Regions from separate parts of the Pseudomonas sp. DSP3-2-3 genome, predicted to be linked through region 3. Evidence: predicted binding sites of a transcription regulator. Region 3 holds the regulator's gene; each other region holds the start of a gene.

Region 1 (7,787 bases), on a different contig from region 3:
CATGATGCCGGGCTGGATGACGTTGGCGGTGATGTTGCGCCCGCCCAGGTCGCGGGCGACGCCTTTCGCGTATCCGGCGACAGCCGCCTTGGTTCCCGCATAGTCTGCAGCGCCCGCGAACGGAACGTGGCCACCCAGCAGCGAACCGATGAAAATTATCCGGCCGCCGTCCGAAAGTACCGGCGCTGCTGCGCGTGTGGTCGCCACGGTGCCCATGACGTTGATCTGCCACTGGCGATCAAGATTGACTGTGTCGAGTTCAGGATCGTCGACCGTCTTGCCTTGCACGGCAATCGCCGCGTTGTTGACCAGAATGTCGAGCTTGCCGAAGTGGGCGATCACCGCCTCAATCAGTGTTTTCGCAGCGCAGAGATCGGCTTGATCGCTCTTGATCGCAATCGCGCGTACGCCCTTCGCCCTCAGGCTCTCGACAACGGCGTCAGCCTTTTCAGTAGATGCCACGTAGCTGATGGCGACGTCCGCCCCTTGTTCGGCGAGCGCTTGCGCCGTGGCCGCGCCAAGCCCACGCGATCCGCCGGTGACGAGTGCGACTTTACCTGCCAATGAGTTCTGCATGAAAAAACCTCTCTAACGTGAGCGGCGTCCTTGCCGGTAAGTGAACAACCTATCAATAACAGTCGTTACGATAACGGTCGTTATTGAATTGGATGTGTACACCTGCTGTCAAGGGATTTAATATCGATCGTTATGAAAAAAGCCGAGGCAATTTAATGGGCCGTCACCGCGAATTCGACGTGGATCAGGCGCTTGACGCAGCCCTTTGCGTGTTCTGGCGCAAGGGCTACGAGGGCGCGTCGTATACCGACCTGACCCAAGCCACCGGCGTGGAGCGCCCCGCGCTCTATTCCGCGTTCGGCAACAAAGAGGCGCTGTTCCGCCGGGCGCTTGAACGCTACTACGAGCACTACCTGGATTTCTTCCCGGTGGCGCTGGCGCAGCCGACTTCGCGGCAGGTGGCCGAGTACGTCCTGCGCGGCGCGGCCGAACTGAATACCCGCTACCCGGATCGCACCGGATGCCTCGGCATCCACGGCGCCCTGGCTGGTTCGGACGATGCCGAACCGATCCGGCGCGCCCTGATCGATGCGCGTGCAGACGGAGAAACGCAGTTGCGTGAACGCTTCGAACGGGCCAAGACGGAAGGTGATCTGCCAGAGACGGCTAACAGTGCTGCACTGGCTGTTTTCGTGCTCGCTGTGCTGCATGGAATGGCGGTCCAAGCCAAGGCCGGCTTCAGCCTCGATGTTCTGGAATCAGTGGTCGACCAAGCGCTGTCGACCTGGCCATCCGGAAACCAGCCTTCTTAGGAATGGGCCGTTGCGCACGCGCACGCAGAACCATCATCTGATACAGCGCCAATCATTCTGCGAACGCCGCGCCCATGCCAGCCAAACCTGTCAGAGGTTGCCGGCCCAAACAACTGGACGACGATCTGCCCAAGGCAACTCGCGCTCCAGCTGCCCGGCCAATCCCAGCAAAACGCCTTCAGCACCAAATTTGCCCATGAACTGCAGGCCAATGGGCAATCCGCTCTGCGGGTCATGAGCCAGAGGCACCGACATTGCCGGCGCGCCGATAACGTTTGCCAGCGCGGTGAACGGTGACTGATTGAACACCTGATTCATCCAGCCACGCCCGTCCAGATGCTCCTGTCCCGCATTGTAGGTGCCGATCAGCGGCGCCAGCCCCGGCAAGGTCGGCGACAGCAGCAGGTCGTAATGTTCGAAGAAACCGCCGATTTTTCGGGCAACGATATTGCGCTCGAACAATGCGCCCAGCAATTCGGTGGCACGCAGCGTCTTCCCTTGCCGATAGAGCGCCAGCGTAGCGGGCTCCAGATATTCGGCGTCGATACTACGCCCCGTAGCGGCGGCAATGGCGTCGATCCAGGCGGCCGTGTTTGACGACCAGAAGCGCCCGTTGAGTTCAACGAACGCATCCCAGCTTATCCCGATGTCGAGCTGTACTTCCTCGACCTGGTGCCCCAGTAGTCCAAGGTTGCGCACCGTCTGCATCAAGGCGCTCTCTACCGCCGGGTGCAACGGCTGACCGTTCAGCGGGCGAGTCTGCACGCCGATACGCAATGCACCGGGCTGCCGCCGGGATTGTTCCAGGAAAGTTGTTTCCGGGGACGGTATATGGAACGGGTCACCTGGTGCGCAACCATGGATGGCATCCAGCAATGCAGCACTGTCACGCACCGAGCGCGTCAGTACGCCATGAACGGCAAGGCCGCTCCACACTTCATCGACATCCGGCCCCATAGGCACCCGTCCGCGACTGGGCTTCAGGCCGAACAGCCCACACATCGATGCCGGTACGCGGATTGAGCCACCGCCATCGGTGGCGTGAGCGATCGGCACCATCCCTGCCGCGACCGCCGCTCCCGAGCCGCCACTGGAACCCCCGGCGCTGCGGCCGATATCCCAAGGATTGCGGGTGGGTCCACAGAGGCGACTTTCGGTGGTGGTGCTCGCCGCGAACTCCGGCGTCGTGGTTCGGCCCAGTGGCAACAACCCGGCAAATCGCAAACGGCGCATCAGCTCCGAGTCGTTTGGCGCGGTGCAGTCGAGTGCCAGAGCACTGCCCAATTCATTGCGACGGCCAGCAGCAGTGATGCCCAGATCCTTGATCAATAGCGGCACGCCGTGAAACGCTCCGGCATTGGGACTCGGCTCATCTGACCAGGTTTCCACCAGCGCGTTGATCTGTGGATTCAGCGCTTCCATCGCCTGCAAAGCCGCAGAACGGACCTCTGCGGCGCTTACCCGCTTGTCCTGGATCAGTTGAGCCAGACCCGTCGCATCTTGGACGGCGTATTCGGACAGGTGCATGAATTTCTCCAGATAGGTATGATCGATACTATTCGGTATCACACGATACCGATAAGTATCATGCGATACTTACCAGTATCACTGTCAAGCGGAGATTATTCATGCGTCCGGAACGGACACCCCAGTTGCCGCCTCGCGAGCGCATTGTTGATGCTGCGCAGGCGTTGTTCATGGAACAAGGCATTACCCGCGTCAGCGTCGACGCCATCGCCGCACGTGCGACATCGACGAAAATGACCGTATATCGCCATTTCGAAAACAAGGATTCGCTGGTTCTGGAATGGCTCGAACGCTTGGCCGAAAGCTACAGCGACGTGCTCGACAGGCTGGCGTTGCACTATGCGGAATCCCCGCGCGAGCAGCTGCTGGGTTTTCTCGACTTCATTGTTGAAGATCTGGATCGCGCAGGTTATCGGGGTTGCCCGTTCACCAATGCGCTGGCTGAGCTGCCAGATGCTGACCACCCTGCCCGAAAACTGATTCAAACCCATAAACAGCGGCAGTTTCGTCGGTTGATTGCCCTTTGCGCTCAGCTGGAACTGAACGAGCCGGAGCAGATTGCCGAGGAACTTACCCTGCTGATGGAAGGCGCCCAGGTGGTGGCGCAGAACAAAGGGATTGAGAAGGTAGGCGAACGCCTGACCCGGATGGTCCAGCGGCGGCTGGACACCGCCGCTTGAACTGCCGGGCTTGGCTCCTCGAAACGAGTTGCTTCAGTCCAGCCGGCGGCAAAGAAAAGCCTGGGTCTGATAAGGGAACTCGATGGTCTCACGCCCGCGCAGCGCCGGATGGGTGCCGATCAACGTCCGCAACTGATCAGCCACCCGCTCTTTCTGCGCAGCAGGCAAAGCGGCGATGAAACTCACCGACAGAAAACGATCCAGGATCACGGTTTGGGCAGTGCCTGTATGGGTGTAATCGAAGCAGGTCAGTTCGGGCGCCGAGAAGTAGCGCCCATTGAACGGCAGTCGCCAGCCTCCCGTATGGAAACGAGGGGTATCACCTTCGTAGGGAGTGATGATTCTGGTGATGGCTGCCACCCAGTCCACGGACTCATCGCGCACATTCCAGATCAGCCCGAGCCGGCCACCCGGTTCAAGCACGCGGTGAATCTCGCCGAGCGCCGTTTCATTGGCAAACCAGTGGAAAGCCTGGGCGCAAACGAGTGCCTGCGCCACACCCGCCTGGAGTGGAATGGCTTCGGCCGTTCCTTCCAGAATCCTGGTGTCCGGCAGGTGTCTGGCAAACTCGCTTCGCATGGCCTCGACCGGCTCGACGGCAATGACCTCAATGTCCATTGATTCCAGCACTCGCGTGAGCTTTCCGGTGCCAGCGCCTAAATCAATGACCGTTGAGCCGGGGCTGATACCCAATGTATTTCGAAGCCATGGCTGTATTTCGCCTGGATAGTCCGGGCGCCCTTGCGTGTAGGTACTTGCTTCCTTTGAGAAACCTACCTGAGCAGCCTTGTGAACAACCGTCATTTCAGCAATCTCTCTCTGAATTTGTGATCAAGTTACCCAAGGACTTTTCCAACGCCCCCCCCAGAAGGCCCATACCAGAGCCCTCACAACCACCAAACATTTCCAGCAACACTCAAGTCATTGACAGTATGGCCGATAGAAGAAATGGCAACTAGCCACCTCTCGTCCAGAGACAGCTCAGTTACCTCCTCCCTAATATGTCAGCAGGATGACCAATGAGCTGGATCAATGACGCAAAACTCTCGACCAAACTGATCACCGCCTTTGTGCTGTGTGCGTTCATCACCCTGGGCGTCGGCGTCCTCGGAGGCCAGGGCGTTTCAAAGCTTTCGCAAAGCTTGAAACTGGTGTTCACCAACAATCTGGTGTCTGTCTCCAACACCGCGCAAACCAAAACCAAGGCAGTTGGACAAAGCCGTGATCTGTACCGGTTATATCTGGCCACTGCCGCCGGTTCGCCGCAAAGCGTCAAGGATGAGTTCATTGCCTCGATGAACGCCAACCGACTGGCCAGCGAGAAAGCATTCGCTGACTACCGAAAAACGCCGCTTGCTGATGACGAACGTGCCGCTGGCGACAAAATGCAGCAAGACTGGCCCGTTTATCAGGCGATGGTACAAAAGTACGTCGGCCTGATGCAGGCCGGCGATCTTGAAAATGGCCGCATCCTGCTCCTGGGCGACTTGCAAAAGACTTATCGTACGGTCATGGACGAGTTGACTGTGATGGTCGATTCCAACGACCGACAAGTCGCTGAAGGCGCCGAAGAAGCAAGCCGGCTGGAAACCTCGGCAAAGACTTCGCTTTATATCGGCATCGCACTGGCGTTCATTGCCGCAATCCTGCTCGGACTGTTTATCAGCCGCCTGATCAGCCGCCCCATTGCCAATGCCGTTGCGAGCGCCCGCAGCATTGCCGAGGGCGATCTGACCCAGCACATCATCAGTACCGGCCGCGATGAGGCCGGCCAGTTGTTGACGGCTCTGGCGGACATGCAGAGCAGCCTGAAAGGCACCATCCAGCAGATCGCCAGCGCATCGGACCAACTGGCGTCGGCTGCTGAGGAGCTGACCGCCGTCACTGACAATGGCAGCCGTGGCCTGATTCGCCAGAACGACGAGATCCAGCAGGCGGCCACCGCTGTCACGGAAATGACCTCGGCCGTCGAAGAAGTCGCGCGCAATGCCGTCTCCACTTCCGAAGCGTCCAGAACCACCAGCGAGCAAGCCAGCAATGGTCGCGACCAGGCCCGCAGCGCCGTCGCCGCGATCAACAGCGCAACCACTGAAATTGCCGCGTCCACCGACATGGTCAAGAATCTGGCCGTTCAGGTGCGCGACATTGGCAAGGTGTTGGACGTAATCCGCGGGATCGCTGAACAAACCAACCTGCTGGCCCTGAACGCCGCCATCGAAGCAGCAAGGGCGGGCGAACAGGGTCGCGGCTTTGCCGTGGTCGCCGATGAAGTTCGCGCCCTGGCGGCCCGCACCCAAGCCTCGACCGGCGAGATCGAAGGGATGATCAACAGCGTGCAAGCGAGTGCGGACCAGGCGGTAGGTTCCATGGGTAAAAGCCAGTCGCTGGTCACCGATACCCAGTCGCTGGCCCTGGCCACCGGCGAGGCGCTGGAGCTGATTGCCGAAGGCATCTCGCAGATCAATGATCGTAATCTGGTCATTGCCACAGCCTCCGAAGAGCAGGCCAACGTCGCCCGGGAAGTTGATCGCAATCTGGTCAACATCCAGGATTTATCAACCCAGACAGCGGCGGGTGCCCATCAGACCAACGCCTCGACCCAGGAGCTTTCCAACCTGGCCATTTCATTCAATACGCTGGTCGGCCGCTTCCGGCTGTGAGTCCGGCGGCAACGTCTTTGTCTAGTCCTGAAACAGGTTTACCCCTGCTCCAGTCTCAAAACGCCTTTTCTCGAACAAGTCCTCTCTTATCACACGCACAACCGTTGAATTGAAATGCTCGTTGGAGATTCTATGTCCGGGGCAACCGCCAGGCGCCAGACGTATTGTCTGAACCGACGCCTTCCCGGCTAAAGCCGGTCCCACTGTGGGACCGGCTTTAGCCGGGAAGACGGCATTCCAGTAGACGCAAATGCATTGGCTGTACGTCCAGATCCGTTGGAGGCTTGCCCGCGAACCGGGCGCCTCGGTGGATCAGGCATACCGTGTCATCGTTCTTCGCGAGCAAGCTCGCTCCCACGGGGTAGGTGTCGCTCTAGCAAGCACGCAGCAAAAAACCCCGTCAGACGCTGTCTGACGGGGCTTTTGTTCTACAGCTGTGTTACAGCGCCATGTCGGCCGCTGGATTGCTTTTCTTCGGTGCTGCGGGCTTGTCAGAGCCTGGAGCTGGCGCGACGGCCTGATTGTTCACAGGTGGCGGCGGCGTCAGTTGCAGGACTTCAGCGGTGTAAGCCCATTCCTTGGCAACGGCTTCCGGGCTGGTGTTCAGCTTGGTGCCGTAGCTTGGAACGATCTGATGCAGTTTTTCCTGCCAGGCCGGTGTTGCGACCTTGTCCTTGAAGACCTTCTCAAGCACGCCCAGCATGATTGGCGCAGCAGTCGACGCACCAGGTGACGCGCCGAGCAGGCCGGCAATGCTGCCGTCCTGGGAAGCAACGATTTCGGTGCCCAGTTTCAGTACGCCGCCTTTCTCTTCATCACGCTTGATGATCTGCACGCGCTGACCGGCTTGCCACAGGCGCCAGTCCTCTTTCTTGGCTTTCGGGAAGTACTCTTTCAGGGCGTTATAGCGATCGTCGTCGGACAGCATCAACTGGCCAGCCAGGTATTCAACCAGCGGATACTGTTCGATACCGACCTTGGTCATCGGCCAGATGTTGTGTAGGGTCGTGCTGGTCAGCAGATCCAGGTACGAGCCTTCTTTCAGGAACTTGGTGGAGAAGGTCGCGAACGGGCCAAACAGAACGACGCGCTTGCCATCCAGTACGCGGGTGTCCAGGTGCGGAACCGACATCGGCGGTGCGCCGGTCGATGCGATGCCATAGGCCTTGGCCATGTGCTGCATGGCGATGTCCTGGTTCTCGGTAACCAGGAACGAACCACCAACCGGGAAGGCGGCGTAATCCTTGGCTTCCGGGATGCCGGATTTCTGCAGCAAGTGCAGAGCACCGCCGCCAGCGCCGATGAACACGAACTTGGCGTCAGTCGTGGTTTCGGTACCGTCTTTCAGGTTTTTGTACTCGACGCGCCACGAGCCATCTTTGTTGCGAGTGATGTCCTGCACTTCGCTGGACAGTTTCAGCGTGAAGTTTGGCTGGGCTTTGAGGTGGCCGACGAACTGACGCGTGATCTCGCCGAAGTTGACGTCGGTACCAATCGGGCTCCAGGTGACCGCGAGCTTTTGCGCCGGATCACGACCTTCCATCATCAGCGGAACCCACTTCTTGATCTGCTCTGGGTCCTCGGAGAATTGC
Region 2 (7,787 bases), on a different contig from region 3:
GCCGACAAAGCCGTGTGTTACGGACGCATGGGCATCTCCACGCAGGTGTTTGGCACCTTGTGCCATTGGCTGGTGCAGTTGATCAATCTGGTCAGTGGCAATCTTGATCGCGTGGGCGGCGCCTTGTGCACCGAGCCCGCCGTGGATCTGGTCAGCACCACGTCCGGCGGGCATTTCAATCAGTGGCAGAGCCGGGTTTCCGGCCTTCCAGAATATGCGGGCGAGTTGCCGGTATCGGCGCTGGCCGAAGAAATCCTCAGCGAAGGAGAAGGGCAGGTCAAAGCGTTGATCACCGTGGCGGGCAACCCGGTGTTGTCAACGCCCAACGGCCGGCAGCTGGATCAGGCGCTCGACGGGCTTGAATTCATGCTCAGCATCGATTTGTACATCAACGAAACCACGCGCCACGCCGACTTGATTCTGCCGTCGACGTCGGCGCTGGAAAACGATCATTACGACACGACATTCAACATGTTCGCCGTGCGCAACGTGACCCGTTTCAATCGCTCGATTCTCGAAAAGCCGGAGGGTGCGTTGCATGACTGGGAAATCTTCGTCGGCCTGGCCAAGGCTTTCGCCGCCAGAGCCGGGCGGGAGTTGAAACCGACCATGGCGCCAGCGCAAATGATTGATCGTGGTCTGCGTGGCGGGTTGTACGGCGAGGCTTCAGAACACAAACTCTCATTGGATCGCCTGCTTGACCATCCTCACGGCATAGACCTTGGCGCGTTGAAACCCAATCTTGCGCCGCGCCTGAAGACTGCGAATGGGCACATTCAGGCCGCGCCCGAGGTAATCATGGCTGATCTTGCGCGTTTCGCTGCTGCCAGCCTTCCAGCCGTCGGCGAATTGTTGCTGATCGGTCGACGTCACGTGCGCAGCAACAATTCCTGGATGCACAACTATCACCGGCTGGTGAAGGGCAAGCCGCGCCACCAGCTGTTCATGCATCCGGAGGACCTGGCCAGTCGTGGGCTGAGCGACGGACAGCAAGTGCGGGTCAGCTCGCGGGTGGGTGTCATTGAAGTGCAGGTGCTGGCCAGTCTCGACATGATGCCGGGCGTGGTCAGCCTGCCGCACGGCTGGGGGCATGCACGGCCTGGTGTGCAAATGGGCATCGCACAAAGCCAGCCTGGTGTCAGCGCTAACGACCTGACTGATGAGCGGCAACTCGACAGCTTGTCCGGCAATGCGGTGTTGAACGGGGTTTGTGTGCAGGTGGCGGCTGCCTGAAGGCAGGGAAGGCTGAGCGTCTTGCTCGGGATTCCGTTACAATGCGCCACCGTGTCGACAACTGAGTCGGAAAAGTTAAGCCGAGGTGCTCCATGGATATTATCGAAACGATTAAAGAGCAGATTGCCAACAACACCGTTCTGCTTTACATGAAAGGCTCTCCGAATGCCCCGCAGTGCGGTTTTTCGTCGAAGGCTTCTCAGGCATTGATGGCATGTGGCGAGAAATTCGCCTATGTCGATATCCTGCAGAACCCGGAAATCCGCGCCAACCTGCCAAAGTACGCCAACTGGCCGACTTTCCCACAGCTGTGGGTAGCAGGCGAACTGGTTGGCGGTAGCGACATCATCACCGAGATGATGGCTGATGGCTCGCTGCCAACGCTGGTCAAGGAAGCAACCGTCAAAGCAGCGGCCAACAAGACCGAAGCTTGATAGAACCTGTTGGAGGCTATCCGCGAACCGTGGGACCGGCTTTAGCCGGGAAGGCGTTTTCCCGGCTAAAGCTGGTCCCACGTCTGGCTCGCTCCAACAAAAAGCCCCGCTCTCGTCTGAGAAGCGGGGCTTTTTCGTATCGGCCGATCAGATGATTCAGTCGCCCATCTGCGACTGCAGGTAGTTTTCAATTCCTACCTTGTCGATCAGGCCCAGCTGGGTTTCCAGCCAGTCAATGTGCTCTTCCTCGGATTCGAGAATATCTTCCAGCAGTTCGCGGCTGCCGAAGTCGCCAACCACTTCAAAGTGAGCAATGGCAGCCTTGAGGTCGGCCAGGCCTTTTTGCTCGATCTTCAGATCGCACTCAAGCATCTCCTTGGTGTGCTCACCGATCAGGATCTTGCCCAGTTCTTGCAGATTAGGCAGGCCTTCAAGGAACAGGATGCGCTTGATCAGCTTGTCAGCGTGCTTCATCTCGTCGATGGATTCGTGATACTCGTGCGCCCCCAGCTTTTTCAGACCCCAATCTTCGTACATGCGTGCATGCAGAAAGTATTGATTGATCGCGACCAGCTCGTTTCCGAGGATCCTGTTGAGATGCTGGATGACTGTAATGTCGCCTTTCATGTTCGAGGTCCCGCCAATGGCTTGTGTCTATAAAAGGCAAGTTTGAGCCGCAGTTATAACTCTGTCAAACCTAAGTTATTGAATACTAAGTGAAAATAAATAGTAATAAGAATGTTTGTGTTCCGCATCTTGGTCCTAAGCGGTTGAATTACAGGCATAAAAAAACCGGACACAAGGTCCGGTTCTTTAAATTCGTTTAATCAGGCGACTGAAAATTCTGCGGGGTAAGCCAGCGAGGGCTTGCTGATTTGCAGTTCGGTCAGCGTATTACGCACCACTTCCTTGGCGAGACACGCGCATTTCCCACATTGGCTGGCTACGCCCAGGGTTTGCCGGACGTCGCGATAACTACAGCAACCCTCGAGAATTGCATCTCGGATTTGACCGTCAGTAACACCTTGGCAGAGGCAGACATACATAAGAGAGAACCGTCGCTGTTCATTGCTCGATGCGGGGATACTAATGTTAATGAGAATGCTTGTCAAAACTCTTTGGGAGGCTTTCGCGCAGGAGCGATGAATGGTCAGTCACGGAATATGCTTAGCGTTAAATGGCCTGAAGAGCTGTGCGGTGGCGAAAAAAAACCGGCCTGGAAAGGGCCGGTTTTGATGTGCCGAATCACGACTCAGTCGTTGAAGTCTTCCCAGCCGCCCATCTGTTTCCAGCGATTGACGATGCCGCAGAACAGGTCAGCGGTCTTCTCGGTGTCGTAACGCGCGGAGTGCGCCTCACGGCCATCGAAGTCGATACCCGCCGCCGAACAGGCTTTGGCCAGCACGGTCTGGCCATAGGCAAGCCCGGCCAGTGTCGCGGTATCAAAGCTGGAGAACGGGTGGAACGGATTGCGCTTCATGTCCAGCCGCGCTACGGCGGCGTTGAGGAAGCCCAGGTCAAAGCTGGCATTGTGTCCGACCAGCACCGCGCGTTTGCAGCCATTGGCCTTGAGCGCCTTGCGCACGCCACGGAAGATGTCGGTCAGGGCCGTTTCTTCACTGACGGCCATGCGCAGCGGATGGTCGAGTTTGATTCCGGTGAATTCCAGTGCTGCCGCTTCGATGTTCGCGCCCACGAAAGGCTCGACCCGAAAGAAGTAGGTGTGCTCCGGGAAGACAAAGCCCTTTTCGTCCATACCGATGGTGACCGCTGCGATTTCCAGCAGGGCATCGGTGGCGCAGTTGAAGCCACCGGTTTCAACGTCGATGACGACAGGCAGATAGCCACGGAAACGGGCAGCCATCGGATGACGCGAGCCGCCTCCGCCGTGACCTTCCTGTTCGTCGTCGAAATGATCTTCACTCACGTGTGTGTCTCCAGCAGGCGCCAGCGCAGTTTTTCACCGGCACGCAGGGGAATTACGGACAGCTCGCCAAACGGCAGACTGGTGGGCGCGGTCCATTCATCACGGACCAGCGTTATGGTGTCTTGGTGAACCGGCAGGCCATAGAAGGCCGGGCCGTGGAGGCTGGCAAAACCCTCCAGTTTGTCCAGGGCATTGCGCTGCTCGAAGGCTTCGGCGTACATCTCGATCGCCGCGTACGCGGTGTAGCAACCGGCGCAACCGCAGGCGGCTTCCTTGGCATGCTGGGCATGAGGCGCCGAGTCGGTGCCCAGGAAGAACTTCGTGCTGCCGCTCGTTGCGGCATCCAGCAAAGCACTTTGATGAGTGTTGCGCTTGAGAATCGGCAGGCAATAGAAGTGCGGACGGATGCCGCCAACCAGCATGTGGTTGCGGTTATAGAGCAAGTGATGGGCAGTAATCGTCGCGCCGACATTCTCGGAAGCCTGATTGACGAACTGCACGGCCTCGGAAGTGGTGATGTGTTCGAACACCACTTTGAGCGTCGGGAAGCGCTCGACGACGCGGGTCAGCTGTTCGTCGATGAACATCTTCTCGCGGTCGAACACATCGATTTCGCCACGGGTCACTTCGCCATGCACCAGCAGCGGCATGCCGACTTCGGCCATGGCCTCCAGCGCCGGGAAGATCTTGTCGATGCTGGTCACGCCGGAATCGGAATTGGTGGTCGCGCCGGCCGGATACAGCTTGGCCGCGTGAACGAAGCCACACGCCTTGGCCGTGCGGATATCTTCCGGCTGGGTCAGGTCGGTGAGGTAAAGCACCATCAAGGGTTCGAAACGGCTACCGGCCGGACGTGCCGCCAGGATGCGCTGGCGATAAGCGTCAGCTTCCTGTGCGTTGCGTACCGGTGGCACGAGGTTCGGCATGATGATTGCGCGGCCAAAAGTGCGCGCAACGTCAGCAACGGTGTGAGGCAAAACAGCTCCATCGCGGAGGTGAATGTGCCAGTCGTCGGGACGCAGGAGGGTCAGGCGGTCAGACATTGGGGATTCCAGGCGGGTCAAACTCGCTGGGAATGCTACCGGAAAAGACTCTCTCAGGCACTCGCTATCAAGTTTTGTAGGAAGTTACCGATAGCCAGTTGTAGGAAGCCATTTTTTGGTAACGCCGTATTTTTTTGTGGAGCCTCCCGTGCGCCAGCGATATTTAGCCTTGCTCAGCCTTTTCGCCAGCCTGCCGGCGATGGCTATTACTTTCCAGACGCGTCTGGAAAGTATCGAGTGGAAGGTCGAAGGCGATCAGTTCGAGTGTCGTCTGAGCCAACCCATCACCGATTTCGGTGCGGGCGAGTTCGTGCGCCGGGCGGGTGAGCAAGCGATCTTCCGCATCAAGGCATCCGGGGGCATGATGGGCCCAGGCTCCGCGACCCTGCTGGCTGCCGCTGCGCCCTGGCAGCCGGGGCGTGGCGATATCAATCTGGGCTCGGTCCGGGTCAGTAACGGCGGTTTCCCCTTCAATAGCTCCCAGGTGCAGGCCGGGCGTTTGATCAATGGCTTGATGGACGGCCGCAGTCCGGTCATCCGGCATTATTCCCGTGACGGTGGCGGCACGATGGAAGTGCGCTTGCTGCCGGTCAAGTTCAACAAGGCCTTCAGCGACTATCAACTGTGTGTCACCAAGCTCTTGCCGATGAACTTCGACCAGGTCAAGCAAGCCGAGGTCGGTTTTCCCGGTGGTGGCATCGAGCTCGACACCCGTGCCAAGTCACAGCTGCAAACCGTGGTGGCTTATCTGAAGGCTGATCCAACGGTCAATCACATCGAGCTCGACGGCCACTCCGACAACAGTGGCAACCGCCTGACCAATCGCGACCTTTCCCGCCGTCGCGCATTGGCAGTGATGGATTTCCTCAAGGCCCAGGGCGTTCCTGAAGAGCAGATCACCTTGCGCTTCCATGGCGAGCGTTACCCGCTGGCGCCGAACACCAATAACGCCAATCGCGCCCGCAACCGCCGGGTGAACATTCATCTTGAGCGGGTTACTCCCGACGAGAACCCCGCGCCCGTTGCCTCCGCCGGTAGCGCAGCCAGCGCTTCCTGATCCAGCGAGATTCGTCGCGCACTCGACATAAACTGTCGCTTCATCGTCAGAAGCTGTCGCGCCACTGTAAATCACTGCCCATGAGCGGTAGAATCCCGGGTTTTCCGTACAACCCGGTGGAGTGATGGCATGGCGGACGTAAACAAGGTAGTTCTCGCGTATTCCGGTGGCCTGGATACTTCGGTAATCCTCAAGTGGCTGCAAGATACGTACAACTGCGAAGTGGTGACCTTTACCGCTGACCTGGGTCAGGGCGAAGAAGTCGAGCCCGCACGTGCCAAGGCTAAAGCCATGGGCGTGAAAGAAATCTACATCGACGATCTGCGCGAAGAGTTCGTGCGTGATTTCGTGTTCCCGATGTTCCGTGCCAACACCGTCTACGAAGGCGAGTACCTGCTGGGTACTTCCATCGCTCGCCCGCTGATCGCCAAGCGTCTGATTGAAATCGCCAACGAAACCGGCGCTGACGCCATTTCCCATGGCGCGACGGGGAAAGGTAACGATCAGGTGCGTTTCGAACTGGGTGCTTACGCGCTCAAGCCGGGCGTCAAAGTGATTGCCCCTTGGCGTGAATGGGACTTGCTGTCCCGTGAAAAGCTGATGGACTACGCAGAGAAGCACTCGATCCCGATCGAGCGTCACGGCAAGAAGAAATCACCGTACTCGATGGACGCCAACCTGCTGCACATTTCCTATGAAGGCGGCGTTCTGGAAGATACCTGGACCGAGCACGAAGAAGACATGTGGCGTTGGACCAAGTCCCCGGAGGACGCACCGAATGTTGCGACCTACCTGGAACTGACCTATCGCAATGGCGACATCGTCGCGCTTGATGGCGTTGAAATGACGCCTGCGACCGTGCTGGCCACCCTGAACCGCATCGGCGGCGAAAACGGTATTGGTCGTCTGGATATCGTTGAAAACCGCTATGTCGGCATGAAGTCCCGTGGCTGCTACGAGACACCGGGCGGCACCATCATGCTGCGCGCTCACCGCGCCATCGAGTCGATCACGCTGGATCGCGAAGTCGCTCACTTGAAAGACGAGCTGATGCCCAAGTACGCCAGCCTGATCTACACCGGTTACTGGTGGAGCCCTGAGCGTCTGATGCTGCAACAGATGATCGATGCGTCCCAGGCTCATGTGAACGGTGTCGTACGTCTGAAGCTGTATAAAGGCAACGTCATCGTGACCGGTCGCAAATCCGACGAGTCGCTGTTCGATGCCAATATCGCGACATTTGAAGATGATGCGGGCGCCTACGACCAGGCTGACGCAGCAGGCTTCATCAAGCTCAACGCGCTGCGCATGCGTATCGCGGCCAACAAAGGCAGAAAGCTGTTCTGAGCTGTGTCTGACTTAATGTAAAGAATGCAGCACCTTGAACCGGTGCTGCATTTGAAATTCGTTGCTGAAGGCCATCGTATTCTCAGGCTAGCGTGTGGTACCAAGGCGCTGACTATCCGGTTTTTTTGCTTGAGGCCTTTCCATAGGGTCGTCTGTTCTCCTGTGCTTGCAGGCTGGCCCCGAGCGCCGGTTTGACGAACGCCAGCAAATCCTCTGTTCTCTTGCTGTATCGCTTTAACAGCGTCATCAGTCTTTTTTCGAATTCCAGTTCCTTGATCAGTTCAGGATTATTCTTGAGGTGTTCAAGTCGTTGCAGATTTTTGTCCAGGGCACGCTCTGCGTCGCGGTAATCTCTTAGTTTTGACATGATATTTTCCGTCGTCTGTCTTTGGGCTTGATTGAGTCATGTAAAAGCAGTTCTCATAAACGTTTCGTCCTTTGTTGATTACGTTAAACACTAGCTTCTTTTTTTGGTGCGTACTTTATTGTCTGTGCAGTATTAGAAGTTAGAGTCAATAACGCCTGTTGATTGAAGTGTTTGATTGCACAGCGTTTAATTTCTTTCGCTTTTTAAAATGGACCAATCTGTCAGATAAATTCTACTATTCCTACAAAATTCATCGCCTAAGTCTGTTGGTTTGTATCCGTTTGCGGTGGGATGTATGACGTTTTCCTACAACTATATTCTTCTTTGCTGAAACTCAAGTTCAACGCCATTGCTTCTTTTGAAGTGTTGCTTTGGGAAG
Region 3 (7,787 bases):
ATTGAGCTCCACTTCGATCCACAGCTCGTTGCCACGCACCGTCATCTGATTGGACTTGATCAAGTCGCCGAACGCATCGCGCACATCATCGGCGATGGCTTTGAGTGGATCCGAGGAGTTCTGACCAATGCCGGCATCGGTCTGCTCGCTGTCCTTGACCAGCGGCTGCGCGGGCTTGACGGTCAGCGGACGTTGTTCGCCAATGGGGATCGGCTTGACGCTGCGTTCGCTTTCGTTGAAGACGCCGACCAGCGCTTCAGACAGAATTTTGTACTTACCTTCGTTCAGCGACGAGATCGAGTACATCACCACGAAAAAGGCAAACAGCAAGGTGATGAAGTCGGCGTAGGACACCAGCCAACGCTCGTGATTTTCATGCTCTTCAGGCTGACGACGGCGAGCCATAGCGTGTTACTCCATGAAACCTTGCAGCTTGAGTTCGATGGAGCGCGGGTTTTCGCCCTCGGCGATGGACAGCAGGCCTTCCAGCAACATTTCACGATAGCGCGACTGGCGCAGGGCAATCGCTTTAAGCTTGTTGGCAATCGGCAACAGAATCAGGTTGGCCGACGCGACGCCATAAATGGTTGCGACAAACGCCACGGCGATACCGCTGCCCAGCTGGCTCGGGTCGGCCAGGTTGCCCATGACATGGATCAGGCCCATCACTGCGCCGATGATGCCGACAGTGGGTGCGTAGCCGCCCATGCTTTCGAAGACTTTGGCCGCCTGGATATCGCGGGTTTCCTGAGTGATGAAATCCACTTCCAGAATGCTGCGAATCGCTTGCGGCTCCGCGCCGTCGACCAGCAATTGCAAGCCTTTGCGGGCGTAGGAATCCGGTTCGGTGTCGGCAATCGTTTCCAGACCGAGCAGGCCTTCCTTGCGCGCGGTCAGGCTCCAGTTGACGACCCGGTCGATGCCGCCTGCCAGGTCGATGCGCGGCGGAAACAGAATCCAGCCGACAATTTGCATGGCGCGCATGAACGCGCTCATGGGTGACTGGAGCATCGACGCACCGAGCGTCCCGCCCAGCACGATCAGCGCCGCCGGGCCATTGAGCAACGCGCCCAGATGTCCGCCTTCGAGAAAATTACCGCCAATGATTGCAACAAATGCGAGGGTCAGGCCGATCAGACTCAATACATCCATCAGATACACGCCTCGACCAGATGCCTGCCGATATCATCCAGGCTGTACACCGCGTCGGCCAGGTCGGCTTTGACGATGGCCATGGGCATACCGTAGATCACGCAGCTCGCTTCGTCCTGAGCCCAGATGTGACTGCCGCCCTGCTTGAGCAGGCGCGCACCTTCACGGCCGTCAGCGCCCATGCCGGTCAACACCACGGCCAGCACTTTGTCGCCATAGGACTTGGCAGCGGAACCGAAGGTAATGTCTACGCAGGGTTTGTAATTGAGGCGCTCGTCACCGGGCAGAATCTTCACCGCTCCACGGCCGTCGATCATCATCTGCTTACCACCCGGCGCCAGCAAGGCCAGCCCCGGACGCAGGATGTCACCGTCTTCAGCTTCCTTGACGTTGATGCGGCACAGCTTGTCCAGGCGTTCGGCGAACGCCTTGGTGAACGCTGCGGGCATGTGCTGGATCAGCACAATAGGCGCCGGGAAGTTGGCGGGCAGTTGGGTCAGGACCCGTTGCAGCGCGACCGGGCCGCCGGTGGACGTGCCGATGGCGACCAGTTTGTAGGCTTTGCGTTTGGGTGCCGGGGACGAAGGCGCGTGGCTGCTTGCCGCGGCTGGCGCTGACGAAGCCGATGGACGCGAGGCCAGAGTGCTGCGCGCCGTGACAGGCGTGCCGGGCCTGGTGGTGGCCGGCGCAGGCGCCGCCGGTGTCGGTGCTGACGCGCTGTAACTGCCCAGACGCCGATTGCTGCGAGAAATGCTGTGCACTTTTTCGCACAGCATTTGCTTGACCTTCTCGGGGTTGCGCGAGATGTCTTCGAAATTCTTGGGCAGGAAATCCACCGCGCCGGCGTCCAGTGCATCCAGCGTAACGCGGGCACCTTCGTGAGTCAGCGAGGAGAACATCAATACCGGGGTCGGAATGCGCTGCATGATATGACGCACGGCAGTGATGCCATCCATCATCGGCATTTCGTAGTCCATGGTGATCACATCAGGCTTGAGCGCCAGAGCTTGCTCGATCGCTTCCTTGCCGTTGGTTGCCGTACCGACAACCTGGATGTTCGGGTCCGAAGAAAGGATTTCCGTGACGCGGCGGCGGAAAAAACCGGAATCATCCACCACCAGGACCTTGACTGCCATAAACACTCCATTAGGTTACGCAGGCGACAGACGTCGCCCGCGACACCGGAATCAAATACGCCGGGCGGCGTAACGCTTGAGCATGCTCGGTACATCGAGAATCAAGGCAATGCGACCGTCACCGGTAATGGTGGCGCCCGACATGCCTGGCGTACCTTGCAACATCTTGCCCAGCGGCTTGATTACCACTTCTTCCTGACCTACCAGCTGATCGACGACAAAACCGATTCGCTGGGTGCCGACCGACAGGATCACCACATGACCTTCGCGCTGCTCTTCGTGAGCGGCCGAGCTGATCAGCCAGCGCTTGAGATAGAACAGTGGCAGCGCCTTGTCGCGCACGATGACCACTTCCTGACCATCGACAACGTTGGTGGTCGACAGGTCCAGGTGGAAGATCTCGTTGACGTTGACCAGCGGGAAAGCAAAAGCCTGGTTGCCGAGCATCACCATCAGCGTCGGCATGATCGCCAGGGTCAATGGCACCTTGATGACGATCTTCGAGCCCTGGCCCTTGGTGGAGTAGATATTGATCGTGCCGTTGAGCTGGGCGATCTTGGTTTTCACCACGTCCATGCCCACGCCACGACCCGACACATCGGAAATCTCGGTCTTGGTCGAGAAACCCGGTGCAAAAATCAGGTTGTAGCAGTCGCTGTCGCTCAGGCGATCGGCCGCGTCCTTGTCCATCACACCGCGTTTGACCGCGATGGCGCGCAGGACATTGGGGTCCATGCCTTTGCCGTCATCGGAAATCGACAGCAGGATATGGTCGCCTTCCTGTTCCGCCGAGAGAATCACACGACCGCCACGGGACTTGCCTGAGGCTTCGCGTTCTTCCGGGGTTTCGATACCGTGGTCGACCGCGTTGCGCACCAAGTGGACCAGCGGATCGGCAAGGGCCTCGACGAGGTTCTTGTCCAGGTCGGTTTCTTCGCCGACCAGTTCCAGGTTGATCTCTTTCTTGAGCTGGCGGGCCAGGTCGCGAACCAGACGCGGGAAGCGCCCGAAAACTTTCTTGATCGGCTGCATGCGGGTTTTCATCACCGCAGTCTGCAGATCGGCGGTGACCACATCCAGGTTGGACACCGCCTTGGACATGGCTTCATCGCCGCTGTTCAGGCCCAGGCGCACCAGACGGTTACGCACCAGTACCAGCTCGCCGACCATGTTCATGATCTCGTCCAGCCGCGCGGTATCAACCCGCACAGTGGTTTCCGCTTCGGAAGCCGGCTTGTCCGGACTCGCCGCAGCCGGAGCCTTGGCTGGAACAGGTGCAGCGGCCTTGGCGGGCGCTGGCGCAGCTGCCGGAGCCGGAGCTGGCGCCGGTTTGGCTGCGGCAACCGGAGCAGGCGCTGGCTTGGCAACAGCTGCCGCGACTGGCGCAGCAGCTATGGCTTCAGGCTCGAACTTGCCTTTGCCGTGCAACTGATCCAGCAGGTCTTCGAATTCGTTATCTGAGATTTCATTGCTTTTCGAAGCAGCCGGAGCAGCCGGCGCTGCAACGACAGGCGCAGGCGCTACCGCAGCAGTGGCGTCAAACGAGCCCTTGCCGTGCAGCTGATCCAACAAGGCTTCGAATTCATCGTCGGTGATTTCATTGCTCGCCGCAGCGCCGGTGCTGGCAGCCGGAGCCGCAGCAGCCACTGGCGTTGCGACGGCATCGACCGCGAACTGACCTTTGCCATGCAATTGATCGAGCAGCGATTCGAATTCCTGGTCGCTGATTTCATCGCTGGCCGCTGCCGAAGCAGGGGCAGCAACCGGCGCTGCCGCAGCAGGCGCACTGGCTGACTCGGCTGCCTGAGCCTTGACCGCATTCAGCGAGTCCAGCAGCAGTTCGAATTCGTTGTCGGTAATTTCGTCGGAAGCAGGCGGCGCTTCCTCGATCACTGCCGGAGCGGGCGCAGCGGCTACTTCGTCTGCGGTTGCAGGCTCGGCAAGACGCGCCAGCGCCGCCAGCAATTCCGGCGTGGCGGGTGTGACTTCGGTACGCTCGCGAACTTCGCTGAACATACCGTTGACCGCATCCAGTGCTTCGAGCACCACGTCCATCAATTCGGAGTCGACGCGACGTTCACCCTTGCGCAGGATGTCGAAGACGTTCTCGGCGATGTGGCAGCACTCCACCAGCTCATGGAGCTGGAGGAAGCCGGCGCCGCCTTTTACAGTGTGAAAACCGCGAAAAATTGCATTAAGCAAGTCAGCATCATCAGGTCGGCTTTCCAGCTCGACCAGCTGTTCGGACAATTGCTCCAGAATTTCGCCGGCCTCTACCAGAAAATCCTGAAGGATTTCTTCATCGGCGCCGAAGCTCATTGGGGTGCTCCCTAAAATTAACCGTCAACAGACCTAGAAGCCAAGGCTCGATAGCAGATCGTCTACATCGTCCTGTCCGGACACAACGTCTTCCCGTTTATCGGCATGAATCTGCGGACCTTCACCCTGAGAGAGACCTTTTTGTGGATCTTTTTCTGCGAGGATGGATTCATCGTCATGTTCGATGCCTGCAAAGCGATCGACCTGACTGGCCATGAGCACCAACTTGAGCAGGTTGCTCTCAACTTCAGTGACCAATTGCGTGACGCGCTTGATGACCTGACCGGTAAGGTCCTGGTAATCCTGAGCCAGCAGAATGTCATTGAGGTGGGCAGCGACTTCGTGAGTTTCCCGCTCGCTGCGCGTCAAAAAGCCGTCGACACGTTTGGCCAGCTCACGAAACTCTTCAGCGCCGATTTCCCGACGCATGAAACGTCCCCAGTCCTGGCTCAACGCTTTGGCGTCGTTACTCAAGCCATTCATCAAGGGCGTACTTTGTTCAACCAGATCCATCGTGCGGTTGGCCGCATTTTCGGTAAGCCTGACAACATACGACAAACGCTCGGTAGCATCCGTGATCTGGGACACTTCTTCGGCCTGAGGCATGTTCGGGTCAATCTGGAAATTGACAATCGCGCTGTGCAGCTCGCGGGTGAGCTTGCCGACTTCCTGATACAAGCCGCGATCACGCGTCTGGTTCAGCTCATGGATCAATTGCACGGCTTCGCCGAAACGGCCTTTTTCAAGGCACATCACCAGCTCATGCGCGTGTTTTTTCAGGGTTGACTCAAAGTCGCCCTGAGATGTCTCTTTATGCTCCATAGCGCCCTCGCGGCAAACATCAGCTATTGACGCGCTCGAAGATCTTTTCGATCTTTTCTTTCAGCACTTGGGCCGTAAATGGCTTCACGACATAACCGTTGACGCCAGCCTGGGCCGCTTCGATGATCTGGTCGCGCTTGGCTTCGGCCGTGACCATCAGCACCGGAAGGTGCTTGAGTCGTTCATCGGCGCGCACCTGACGCAACAGGTCGATGCCGGACATGCCTGGCATGTTCCAGTCAGTGACCAGAAAGTCGAAAGCACCGCTCTGCAACATTGGCAGCGCGGTGAGTCCGTCATCGGCTTCGGCCGTGTTGGTGAATCCCAAATCACGCAACAGGTTTTTGATGATCCGCCGCATCGTTGAGAAGTCATCAACGATGAGGATTTTCATGTTCTTGTCCAATTCGACCTCCAAGCAGTCTTTAACGCGTTCAGCACCTGAACGCGCTGTTCAATCAATACCGGCACAGCTCACATCGGCTGTACTAAAACGACGACGGGCTTGGTAAATCAACAGTCAAGAAACCGGGCAGCAGCTCGACTTGCCGCCAGAGAGGTAAACCACCTTCCAACAGCTCGCAGTAGCGCCAATGACCGGTTCCCGCCTTGTCCATCTCCCCACACAACGCTTTGCACAGCCGGCTTACACGCACAGCGCAACCCTACGGATGCGCCATACCTGTCAACGCGCTCGCCACTCTCCCAAACGCCCTCGCAAACGAGCTGCGCACTGGCTGTGTAACTGGCTGACTCGCGACTCGCTGACCCCAAGGACCTCACCGATTTCCTTGAGATTCAGCTCCTCGTCATAGTACAGCGCCAACACCAGTCGCTCGCGCTCTGGCAAATTGGCAATCGCATCTGCTAACGCGGCCTGGAAACGTTCGTCTTCCAGATCCCGCGACGGCTCAAGCGAACCGCTTGCGCCGTCCTCGTGCAGCCCTTCATGTTCGCCGTCCTGCAACAGGTCGTCGAAACTGAACAAGCGGCTGCCCAGGGTATCGTTCAAAATCCCGTAATAATCATCGAGACTCAATTGGAGTTCGGCCGCAACCTCGTGATCTTTAGCGTCACGACCTGTTTTAGCTTCAATTGAGCGAATTGCGTCACTGACCATGCGCGTATTGCGGTGAACCGAACGTGGTGCCCAGTCACCTTTGCGCACTTCATCGAGCATCGCGCCACGAATCCGGATACCCGCATAGGTTTCGAAACTCGCGCCTTTTGTGCAGTCGTATTTGGTCGACACTTCAAGCAGCCCGATCATCCCGGCCTGGATCAAGTCCTCGACCTGGACACTGGCCGGCAAACGCGCCAGCAAGTGATAGGCGATGCGCTTGACCAGCGGCGCATAGCGCTCGATGAGCTCGTACTGAGAGTTCTTGGAGGTCTTGCTATACATCTGATAGCCGCTGGCTGTCATTGGACAGGCCCCGCAAATGTCTGGTGGACAAGTCGCTCGACGAAGAACTCAAGATGACCGCGCGGATTGGCCGGCAGCGGCCAGGTGTCGACTTTCTGCGCGATGGCCTTGAAGGCCAGGGAGCATTTGGAACGCGGGAACGCTTCGTAAACGGCACGCTGCTTCTGCACCGCCTTGCGCACGCACTCGTCGTAAGGCACGGCGCCGACGTATTGCAGGGCAACATCGAGGAAACGGTCGGTCACTTTGGTCAGCTTGGCAAACAGGTTGCGGCCTTCCTGCGGGCTCTGGGCCATGTTGGCCAGGACCCGGAAGCGATTCATGCCGTAGTCGCGGTTGAGCAGCTTGATCAGCGCGTAGGCGTCAGTGATCGAGGTCGGTTCGTCGCACACCACCAGCAAGACTTCCTGGGCGGCCCGCACAAAGCTCACCACCGACTCGCCAATGCCGGCGGCCGTATCGATGACCAGTACGTCAAGGTTATCGCCAATATCGCTGAAAGCCTGAATCAGACCGGCATGCTGCGCCGGCGTCAGATGCACCATGCTCTGCGTGCCGGAAGCGGCTGGCACGATGCGAATCCCGCCCGGCCCTTGAAGCAGTACGTCGCGCAATTCGCAACGGCCTTCAATGACATCGGCAAGGGTGCGCTTGGGCGTAAGCCCCAGCAACACGTCGACATTGGCCAGGCCAAGGTCAGCGTCCAGCAGCATGACGCGCCGGCCAAGCTCGGCCAAGGCCAGCGAGAGGTTCACTGACACGTTAGTCTTACCGACGCCACCTTTGCCGCCGGTCACCGCGATCACCTGTACGGGATGCATGCTGCCCATGTTATTTCATTACCTTGTCTTGCGTAGACCCAAGCCACATTGGGGGCTGCACGTTCGCTGAGGAACAATGCGTGGCAGACCATCGATGCAGGTAAATTCCAG
Region 4 (7,787 bases), on a different contig from region 3:
CAATAAGGTTGTGGGAAATTTCCCGTCATTCACAGGCAGCGCTGTCGCACGGCAAACACTGACCTCCTACAGATTTCGTGTCAGTACGGGAAATATCCCATCCAAGGTAGCTATAAATCGAAACTTATCGCACCCTGATGTCATATAGATGGCCTTCGGATGTACGCCGGCGATGAGAAGTAAATATTATCTGGCTGGGAATCGCCCACGCCTGTTCAATAGCGTCGTCACTCGACTGTTGCTATTGGCGCTGTGCATCATCATTTTCGGCGCGGTATTGCGTTATTACGTATTGAGCAACTTCCTGCGCGAAGATCTGGCTGCCACGGTGCAGCGCCAGCAGCTGGCCCTGGCGAGTTATATCGCGCAGGATGTGGACAGCAAGATTCTGCAACGTCAACGGCTGCTGGAACGGGTGGCGGCCGATATGTCCCGGGTTTCACTGGCAGAACCCGGACAACTTCAAGCCTGGCTGAATGAGCGTTATGAATATCAGACGCTGTTCTCCGGGATTGCCATCGTCAATGCCCAAGGAAGTTTGCTGACCAGTGCCCCGATGCTGGATGGCCAGCGCGATTCTGATTATTCCGGGGGTGATTACCTTCAAGCGGCATTGGCGGGTCGTCCGTCTATTGGCAGCCCGAGAACCGACACTGCGGGTGACGGGCCGTTGATTCCCATTGCCGTACCTGTAAAAAAACCAACTGGGGAAACTGTGGCGGTGCTGGTTGGCAACACGGCACTCGCGGCACCGGGTTTTCTGGATTCACTGTTCCACAATCGAATGGGCGAGACCGGCAGCGGGTTCGCCTTGGTATTTCCCCGGGATAAACAGTTTGTCGAGTCATCGCAACGGCCAATGACTCTCAAGCCAGTTGCCAAACCCAGCGTCGATACGCTTAATGATCGGGCCCTGGCCGGGTTTCGCGGGGCGGGAGTTACGGTCAACGCCGAAGGCGCCGAGGAAGTTGCAGCGATGGCGTCCGTTGCAAGTGCCGGCTGGTATGTTGTGGCGCGTGTGCCGGGCAGCGAAGCGTTTGCGACAGTCAATCGTCTGCAACATTTTTTGCTCAAAGGTGTATTTTTCGCGGTTCTGGTGTTTGGGACGCTGTCGGCGTTGGGCATCTATCTGGTCTTTCGCCAGCTGTTCACCGCTGCGGCACAAGCGGACCGCATGACTCGGGGCGAACAGCCGCTGGCGCCGTTGCCGGTCATTCGTGACGATGAAATAGGGCATCTGATTTCGGCGTTCAATCGCCTTTTGCTTAAGTTAAATGCCAAACAAGCCGAACTGGAACGCATGGCGCATCACGATGCACTGACCGGCTTGCCCAATCGGGCATATCTCTCGCAACGCTTGCGCGAGTCCCTGGCGTTGGCGCGCTGCAAGCACACTCATGTGGGTTTGTTGTTCATGGACCTGGATGGCTTCAAGGATATCAATGACAGCCTGGGGCACGACGCCGGCGACGAAGTGTTGCGCCAGGTAGCGATGCGCTTCGCCAGCGTGGTGCGCGAGACCGATACGCTGGCACGCATTGGCGGCGATGAGTTTGTGGTGCTGATCGGTGACCTTGGGGACGATGCCGAAACCGCTGTCAGCGCCGTGGCCGTCAAGTGCATCGACGCCTTGACCGCGCCGTTTTACCTGGCCGATGCGGTGTGCGTGGTGGGCGTGTCGATCGGCATTTCCTGGGGTGACGGCAACAGCTCTGAAAGCTCGTTGTTATTGGCTGCCGATCGGGTCATGTACCAGGCGAAAAAAACCGGCCGGGGCCGGTTCTTGAGTTCCAGGGTCTGATCAGCCCCCGACTAGACCGAAAAGCGCGCCACCAGCCTGTTCAGGTCAACGGCCAGTTGCGAGAGCTCGTGACTGGCAATTGAGGTCTGGCTCGCCGCCGACGAGCTCTGCACTGAAAGGTCGCGAATACTCACCAGGTTTTCATCGACGGACCGGGCAACTTGCGCCTGTTGTTCCGAGGCGGTGGCGATCAGCATGTTTCTTTCGTTGATGTCGGAGATCGCCGCAGTAATTTGCTTGATCGCGGCTCCGGCTTCATGAGCGATCAACAAGGTAGAACCGGCCTCGGCGCTGCTTTGCTGCATGGACAGTACCGCTCGGGTGGAGTCTTTCTGGATGCCCTGGATCATCTGCTCGATTTCCTGGGTCGACGACTGGGTGCGATGCGCCAGGGCCCGGACTTCATCGGCAACTACCGCGAAGCCTCGACCTTGCTCGCCGGCTCGTGCGGCTTCGATGGCGGCGTTCAGCGCCAGCAGGTTGGTCTGCTCGGCAATCGAGCGAATCACGTCCAGCACCTTGGCAATGTTCTGCGCCTGATTGGCCAGGCCTTCGACTTCGACACCGGTTTGCGTGACGGTCGCGCTCAGTTTCTCCAGCGACGCGATGGTCTGGCCTACGCGCTCCTGGCCGGTGCGGGCTGAACGCTCCGATTCCTGGGTCGAGTGCGAGGCTGACACGGCATTGCGCGCGACCTCTTCAACCGCTACGGTCATCTCATTGACTGCAGTCGCGGCTTGCTCGGTTTCCATGGTCTGGCGCTGAATCCCGGCGGTGGACTCCTTGGTGATCGAGCTCATTTCCTCGGCTGCCGACGCCAGTTGTCCGGATGAGTCGGAGATATGCTGGATTGTCCCTTTGAGGCTGGCGAGCATGGCGGCTGTCGCGTTCTGCAGCTCGGTAATTTCGTCTGCGCCGTTGACGGCAACCGGGGTGCGCAAGTCGCCGCTGGCGATTTTCTGCGTACTGCCCAACAGTGCCAGGATCGGTCGGCTGATACTGCGGGTGAAGGTGATGGCCACCAGTATCGTAATGATGATCGTGATCACACTTAAAGCGATGACAAAGGCCTGCCCGCTCTTGAAACTCGCGTCGGATTCTTCGCCAGACTGGATGGCCCCCTTGGCGTTCAGGTCGATCAACGCTGCGAGGGAGGCCTGCAAGGCAACCGCCTGGGGTTTGGTAGTGTCCTGGATGAACACCGCCATATCCTGATAAGTCTGGGTTTTGCTCAACTCCATGAGCTCATCGACTTTGGACTGGTACGCTGCCACGTCGGCCGCCACTTTGTTGAATAGATCTTGTTCCTGTGGGCTGGAAATAAGTGGTTTGTAGGCGTCGACGTTCTGGGTAAGTGTCGATCTCAGTAGCCCGATCTTTTTCAGCGACGCCTCACCGAGTCGCTTGTCGTCCATCACAAAACGTCTGGCATCCAGCCGATAAAGGAGCGCGGCAGTTTCAATCTTGCCGACAGCTTGAACACTGGGCAACCAGTTGCCTTGCAACTCGGTAGCTGAGTCATGGACACCATTGAGTTCATATAGAACCGTACCGGCCAGGGTGATGAGCAGCAGGCAGATTACGCCGAAGCTGATTAATGCCCTGGTGGTGAGCCTGATGGTTCTTATTATCATGGTTAAATTCCTTAGGCGGCAGGGGCGATATTCATATTCGGTGGCCACTTGATATCAGCTTAGGCTCTGATGTGTGAAAAACACGGTAGCCGGCAAAGCTTTTATCGAATAATCACACTTTGTTCCAAATATTACAGAGCTGTATTGACTTGAGTCGCGCTTTCCAAAGTCATCGACTGCCCGTGATAAAACTTTAGCGCGACTGTAATTGAGTTGTTGAGCTTGCTAAGTATTAATTCAGCAGACAGTTGTAATTAATTCGCGGCAATTGAATGTCAATCAGTTTCATTAAGTTCTGGGTTCTTGAACACCAGTGCTTTAAGCCCACCCTCAATTTCTGCGTCGGGAAACTCCGGCGGGTTTTCCAGGCGTTGTTCGAAGCGCAGCCCCGGCGCCTCGATGGCGGTGTGGTGAATCAGAAAATCGGATCCCAGGCTTGGATCGTTCATGCACGCCAGCACTTGTCCGTTGGGCATCAGCAGTTCCGGCAAACGGCGCAGAACTTTTTGATAATCCTTGTCCAGAAGAAAACTGCCGCGCTGGAAGGAAGGTGGATCGATGATGATCAAGTCATAAGGACCGGCTCGCTTGACCTTGCCCCAGGATTTGAACAATTCATGACCGAGAAAGCTCACCCGGCTTAAATCATGCCCGTTGAGCCGATGATTTTCGCGTCCACGACTCAACGCGGCCTTGGCCATGTCCAGATTGACCACATGCTCGGCGCCACCGGCAATTGCAGCCACCGAGAAGCCACAGGTATAGGCGAACAGATTCAGCACGCGCTTGCCTTGCGCCTGGGCACGAACCCAGTCCCGGCCATAACGCATATCGAGGAACAAGCCGCAGTTTTGTTTCTTGCCCAGATCGACCTTGAAACGCAGGCCGTTCTCGCTGATCAGCCATTCCTCGACTTTTTCTCCCAACAGCCACTGGGTCGGGCTTTCCGGCAGATAGCGATGTTGCAGCAGTAGCGTGTGCGCCTGACTGCGTTGCCATTGCGCGCTGTGGGTCAGCTCGTCAAGCAGCACGGTCAGCGCTTGCAGCTCCGTGGGTTCCGGTTCGCGAAACAGCGATACCAGCAGCACGCCTTGCAGCCAGTCGACGGTCAGTTGCTCCAGCCCCGGCCACATTCGCCCGCGCCCGTGAAACAGACGCCGAGTCTCATCCGGCGCGGTGTCCAGTGCGTTGAGTAGATGTTGCTTGAGGGTGGCGAGTGCTTCGGAGTTCATGGCGGCGATCAAAGTGGAAAGGCGCGCATGTTAAACGTTCTTGCCGGAGGGCGCGCGGGGCATCAGGTGCCGATGATATACAGGCAAACCGAGAGGGTGATCAACGAACCGAGGGTCGACACCAGAATCGTGCTCGAAACCAGCGAGGCCTCGCGTTTGTAGTATTCAGCGAGCATGAACGGTCCGGTGCCGGTGGGCAATGCGCTGAGCAGCAGGGCGGCATTGGCCCAGAGCCGGGGCACGTCGAACACATGGAAGACCAGAATCCAGGTCAGCAGCGGATGCGCGACCAGTTTGATCAACACCAGCTGCGAAGTACCGTGGCGTGGGCCTTGTTGTTTTTCCGCGAGGAACAGCCCCAGAGAAATCAATGCGCAGGGCGTAGTCGCGGCGCCAAGCAGACTGAGGAATTTCTCCAGCGCGCCCGGCAGCGGTGCACCATGCCAGGCCCACAGTGCGCCGAGCAACGGCGACACCACCAACGGGTTTTTTGCCAGAGCCAGGAACACTTTCAGGGCAATGCGATGGGGTTTGCGCTCGGTTTGCAGGCCGATCTCGATGCAGACCAGCGCCAAAGCGAACAACACGCAAACCACCAGCAGCGAGGCAATCAGCGCAGGTTCCAGGCCGCCTTGACCCAGCACCATCACGCACAGCGGAATGCCGATATAGCCGGTGTTGGCATACGAGGCGCCCAGCGCGTCGATGCTCGCGTCCACCAGATTGGCGGATTTGCGCCAGCGCAGCAGCAGGGTAAACGCGAACACCGCCAGCGTGCTGATGATGAACGCGAGGACGAATCCGGGATGCCAGATCTGCTCCCAGGTGGCAGTGGCCGTTACGCTGAACAACAGCGCAGGCAGGCACAACCAAACCACCATTCGGTTGATCTCCGAAGCCGCGTTCGGCCCCAGGCGGTTGGTGCGACGACAGACGAAACCCACGAGTATCAGGGCGAAAATCGGCAGCAATACATTGAGTACGGATGACATCTGGACGTTGCCTGTGGAACGCGAACAAGCGGGGAAGGTTAGGGAGGTAAATCGTTAGCGTCCAATCTATTTTCTCGACACGGGTGTCAGGGCCGCGGCTTTCCCAGGTTGCCCCCAAACCCGTGGGAGCGAGGCTTGCCCGCGAAGAGGCCGGTACATCCTGCAGAGATCCAGCGACTGAGGATTTGCTTCGCGAGCAAGCTCGCTCCCACAAGGGTGCGCGTCTCGGCATTTGATTTTCGATTTTCCGTGCCACGATCTGGCAGACACCGCCGCGAAGCGGGGGTCGACCGTCAGGGCGAAACCGATCTACTTAGCGCCGCCGCTGCCGTTGGTGCCACCCGATTCAACATCCACCAAAGTGGATTGCCACCCCGGTCGCTCCAACGGTTCAGCAACCCTGGCAACAGCGTATCTACCGATTCGTCGGCCACGTCCGTTTGACCCATGGGCTCTGTTAGGATTGCGGGCTAGATATCACGAGGTGCATGTATGAGCGAGCCGATTCGTCTGACCCAGTACAGCCATGGCGCAGGCTGCGGCTGCAAGATCTCCCCGCAGGTTCTGGAAGTGATTCTGGCGGGCAGCGGCGCGCAAAACCTGGACCCCAAACTGTGGGTGGGCAACACCTCACGGGACGATGCGGCGGTCTATGCCATTGATGAAGAGCGCGGCGTGGTGTCCACCACCGACTTTTTCATGCCCATCGTCGATGACCCCTACGATTTCGGGCGCATCGCGGCCACCAACGCGATCAGCGACATCTATGCCATGGGCGGCGACCCGCTGATGGCCATCGCCATTCTCGGCTGGCCGGTCAATCTGCTGGCTCCGGAAATTGCCCGGGAGGTGATCCGTGGCGGTCGCGCCGTGTGCGACGCGGCCGGGATTCCGTTGGCGGGCGGGCATTCGATTGACGCGCCGGAACCAATCTTCGGTCTGGCCGTTACCGGGCTGGTGGAAAAACGCTACATGAAGCGCAACGACACCGCGACCGAAGGCTGCAAGTTGTATCTGACCAAACCCTTGGGCATTGGCATCCTCACCACCGCCGAGAAAAAGGGCCTGTTGCGCGCCGAAGATCAGGGCGTGGCGCGGGACCTGATGTGTACCCTCAACAAGCCCGGCAGTCGTTTCGGCAAGCTCGAAGGCGTCACGGCCATGACTGACGTGACCGGTTTCGGCCTGCTCGGGCATCTGGTGGAGATGGCGGACGGCAGTCAACTGACCGCACGCCTGGATTACGCCGCTGTACCGCGCCTGGCCAGCGTCGATTTCTACCTCGAACAAGGCTGCGTACCCGGCGGCACGCTGCGCAACTTCGACAGTTACGGCGAGCGCATCAATGCCTTGAGCGAAGTGCAGAAGATGCTCTTGTGCGACCCGCAAACCAGTGGCGGCCTGTTGGTCGCGGTTGAGCCTCAGGCGCAGGCGGCGTTTCTCGCGCTGGCCGAGGAACTGGGGATGGATCTGGCGGTGATCGGCGAGTTCGTCCCTCGACAGAGTCACGCGGTCGAGGTGTTTTGATGCGCAACAACAGCGCCGACTTCCGCGAACTGTTTCTAACCGATGCCCCGCTCATGGACGTGCGCGCCCCGGTGGAATTCGAAAAGGGTGCCTTTGCGCAGAGCATCAATCTGCCGTTGATGAACGACCTTGAGCGGGAACAGGTCGGCACGTGCTACAAGCAAAAGGGCCAGCAGGCAGCGATAGAGCTCGGTCATCAACTGGTGTCCGGCCAGACCAAGCAGGAACGTATCGACGCCTGGAGCGAGTTTGCCCGCTCGCATCCCCAGGGTTTTCTGTATTGCTTCCGGGGCGGCCTGCGTTCGCAGCTCACCCAGCAATGGCTGAAAAACGAAGCGGGCATCGAGTATCCGCGCGTCCTTGGCGGCTACAAAGCGCTGCGTACTTACCTGATTGAAACCACCGACGCGGCCGTGGTCGAGTGTGATTTCGTGTTGATTGGCGGCTTGACCGGGTCCGGCAAGACTCAGGTCCTGACGCAGCTGGGCAATGCGCTGGACCTTGAAGGCCATGCCAATCATCGCGGTTCGAGTTTCGGCAAACACGCGACGCCACAGCCGGCACAGATCAGTTTCGAGAACGCCCTGGCCGTCGATATCCT

Evidence for each region. The regulator FliA, encoded in region 3, starts transcription of late flagellar genes. The targets are predictions, from matches to a motif close to CTAAAGTTTNNNNNNNNNNNGCCGNTAA.
Region 1: ACP7E4_RS01850 (methyl-accepting chemotaxis protein) is a predicted target of FliA. The motif match lies at 4,451-4,478, and genes of this name have one in related genera.
Region 2: ACP7E4_RS21275 (flagellar protein MotY) is a predicted target of FliA. The motif match lies at 4,704-4,731, and genes of this name have one in related genera.
Region 4: ACP7E4_RS13935 (methyl-accepting chemotaxis protein) is a predicted target of FliA. The motif match lies at 3,605-3,632, and genes of this name have one in related genera.

Annotation. Positions count from the first base shown of each region.
Region 1 covers NZ_JAFCXH010000001.1:384,876-392,662, forward strand. Annotated here, with positions in the region: gene ACP7E4_RS01825 (SDR family NAD(P)-dependent oxidoreductase) at 1-576, opposite strand, end outside; gene ACP7E4_RS01830 (TetR/AcrR family transcriptional regulator) at 732-1,328, shown strand; gene ACP7E4_RS01835 (amidase) at 1,419-2,855, opposite strand; gene ACP7E4_RS01840 (TetR/AcrR family transcriptional regulator) at 2,957-3,535, shown strand; gene ACP7E4_RS01845 (class I SAM-dependent methyltransferase) at 3,569-4,339, opposite strand; gene ACP7E4_RS01850 (methyl-accepting chemotaxis protein) at 4,555-6,195, shown strand; gene mqo (malate dehydrogenase (quinone)) at 6,635-7,787, opposite strand, start outside.
Region 2 covers NZ_JAFCXH010000020.1:63,085-70,871, reverse strand. Annotated here, with positions in the region: gene ACP7E4_RS21305 (molybdopterin oxidoreductase family protein) at 1-1,233, shown strand, start outside; gene grxD (Grx4 family monothiol glutaredoxin) at 1,326-1,667, shown strand; gene bfr (bacterioferritin) at 1,824-2,294, opposite strand; gene ACP7E4_RS21290 (bacterioferritin-associated ferredoxin) at 2,495-2,713, opposite strand; gene rnt (ribonuclease T) at 2,920-3,594, opposite strand; gene pyrC (dihydroorotase) at 3,591-4,637, opposite strand; gene ACP7E4_RS21275 (flagellar protein MotY) at 4,786-5,694, shown strand; gene ACP7E4_RS21270 (argininosuccinate synthase) at 5,824-7,041, shown strand; gene ACP7E4_RS21265 (hypothetical protein) at 7,154-7,408, opposite strand; gene ACP7E4_RS21260 (hypothetical protein) at 7,666-7,787, opposite strand, start outside.
Region 3 covers NZ_JAFCXH010000006.1:197,454-205,240, forward strand. Annotated here, with positions in the region: gene motD (flagellar motor protein MotD) at 1-405, opposite strand, end outside; gene ACP7E4_RS09825 (flagellar motor protein) at 412-1,152, opposite strand; gene ACP7E4_RS09830 (protein-glutamate methylesterase/protein-glutamine glutaminase) at 1,152-2,288, opposite strand; gene ACP7E4_RS09835 (chemotaxis protein CheA) at 2,340-4,607, opposite strand; gene ACP7E4_RS09840 (protein phosphatase CheZ) at 4,641-5,429, opposite strand; gene ACP7E4_RS09845 (chemotaxis response regulator CheY) at 5,449-5,823, opposite strand; gene fliA (RNA polymerase sigma factor FliA) at 6,115-6,855, opposite strand; gene fleN (flagellar synthesis regulator FleN) at 6,852-7,685, opposite strand.
Region 4 covers NZ_JAFCXH010000010.1:134,636-142,422, forward strand. Annotated here, with positions in the region: gene eutC (ethanolamine ammonia-lyase subunit EutC) at 1-6, shown strand, start outside; gene ACP7E4_RS13930 (diguanylate cyclase domain-containing protein) at 173-1,801, shown strand; gene ACP7E4_RS13935 (methyl-accepting chemotaxis protein) at 1,813-3,435, opposite strand; gene ACP7E4_RS13940 (class I SAM-dependent methyltransferase) at 3,711-4,667, opposite strand; gene ACP7E4_RS13945 (AEC family transporter) at 4,730-5,659, opposite strand; gene selD (selenide, water dikinase SelD) at 6,152-7,186, shown strand; gene mnmH (tRNA 2-selenouridine(34) synthase MnmH) at 7,186-7,787, shown strand, end outside.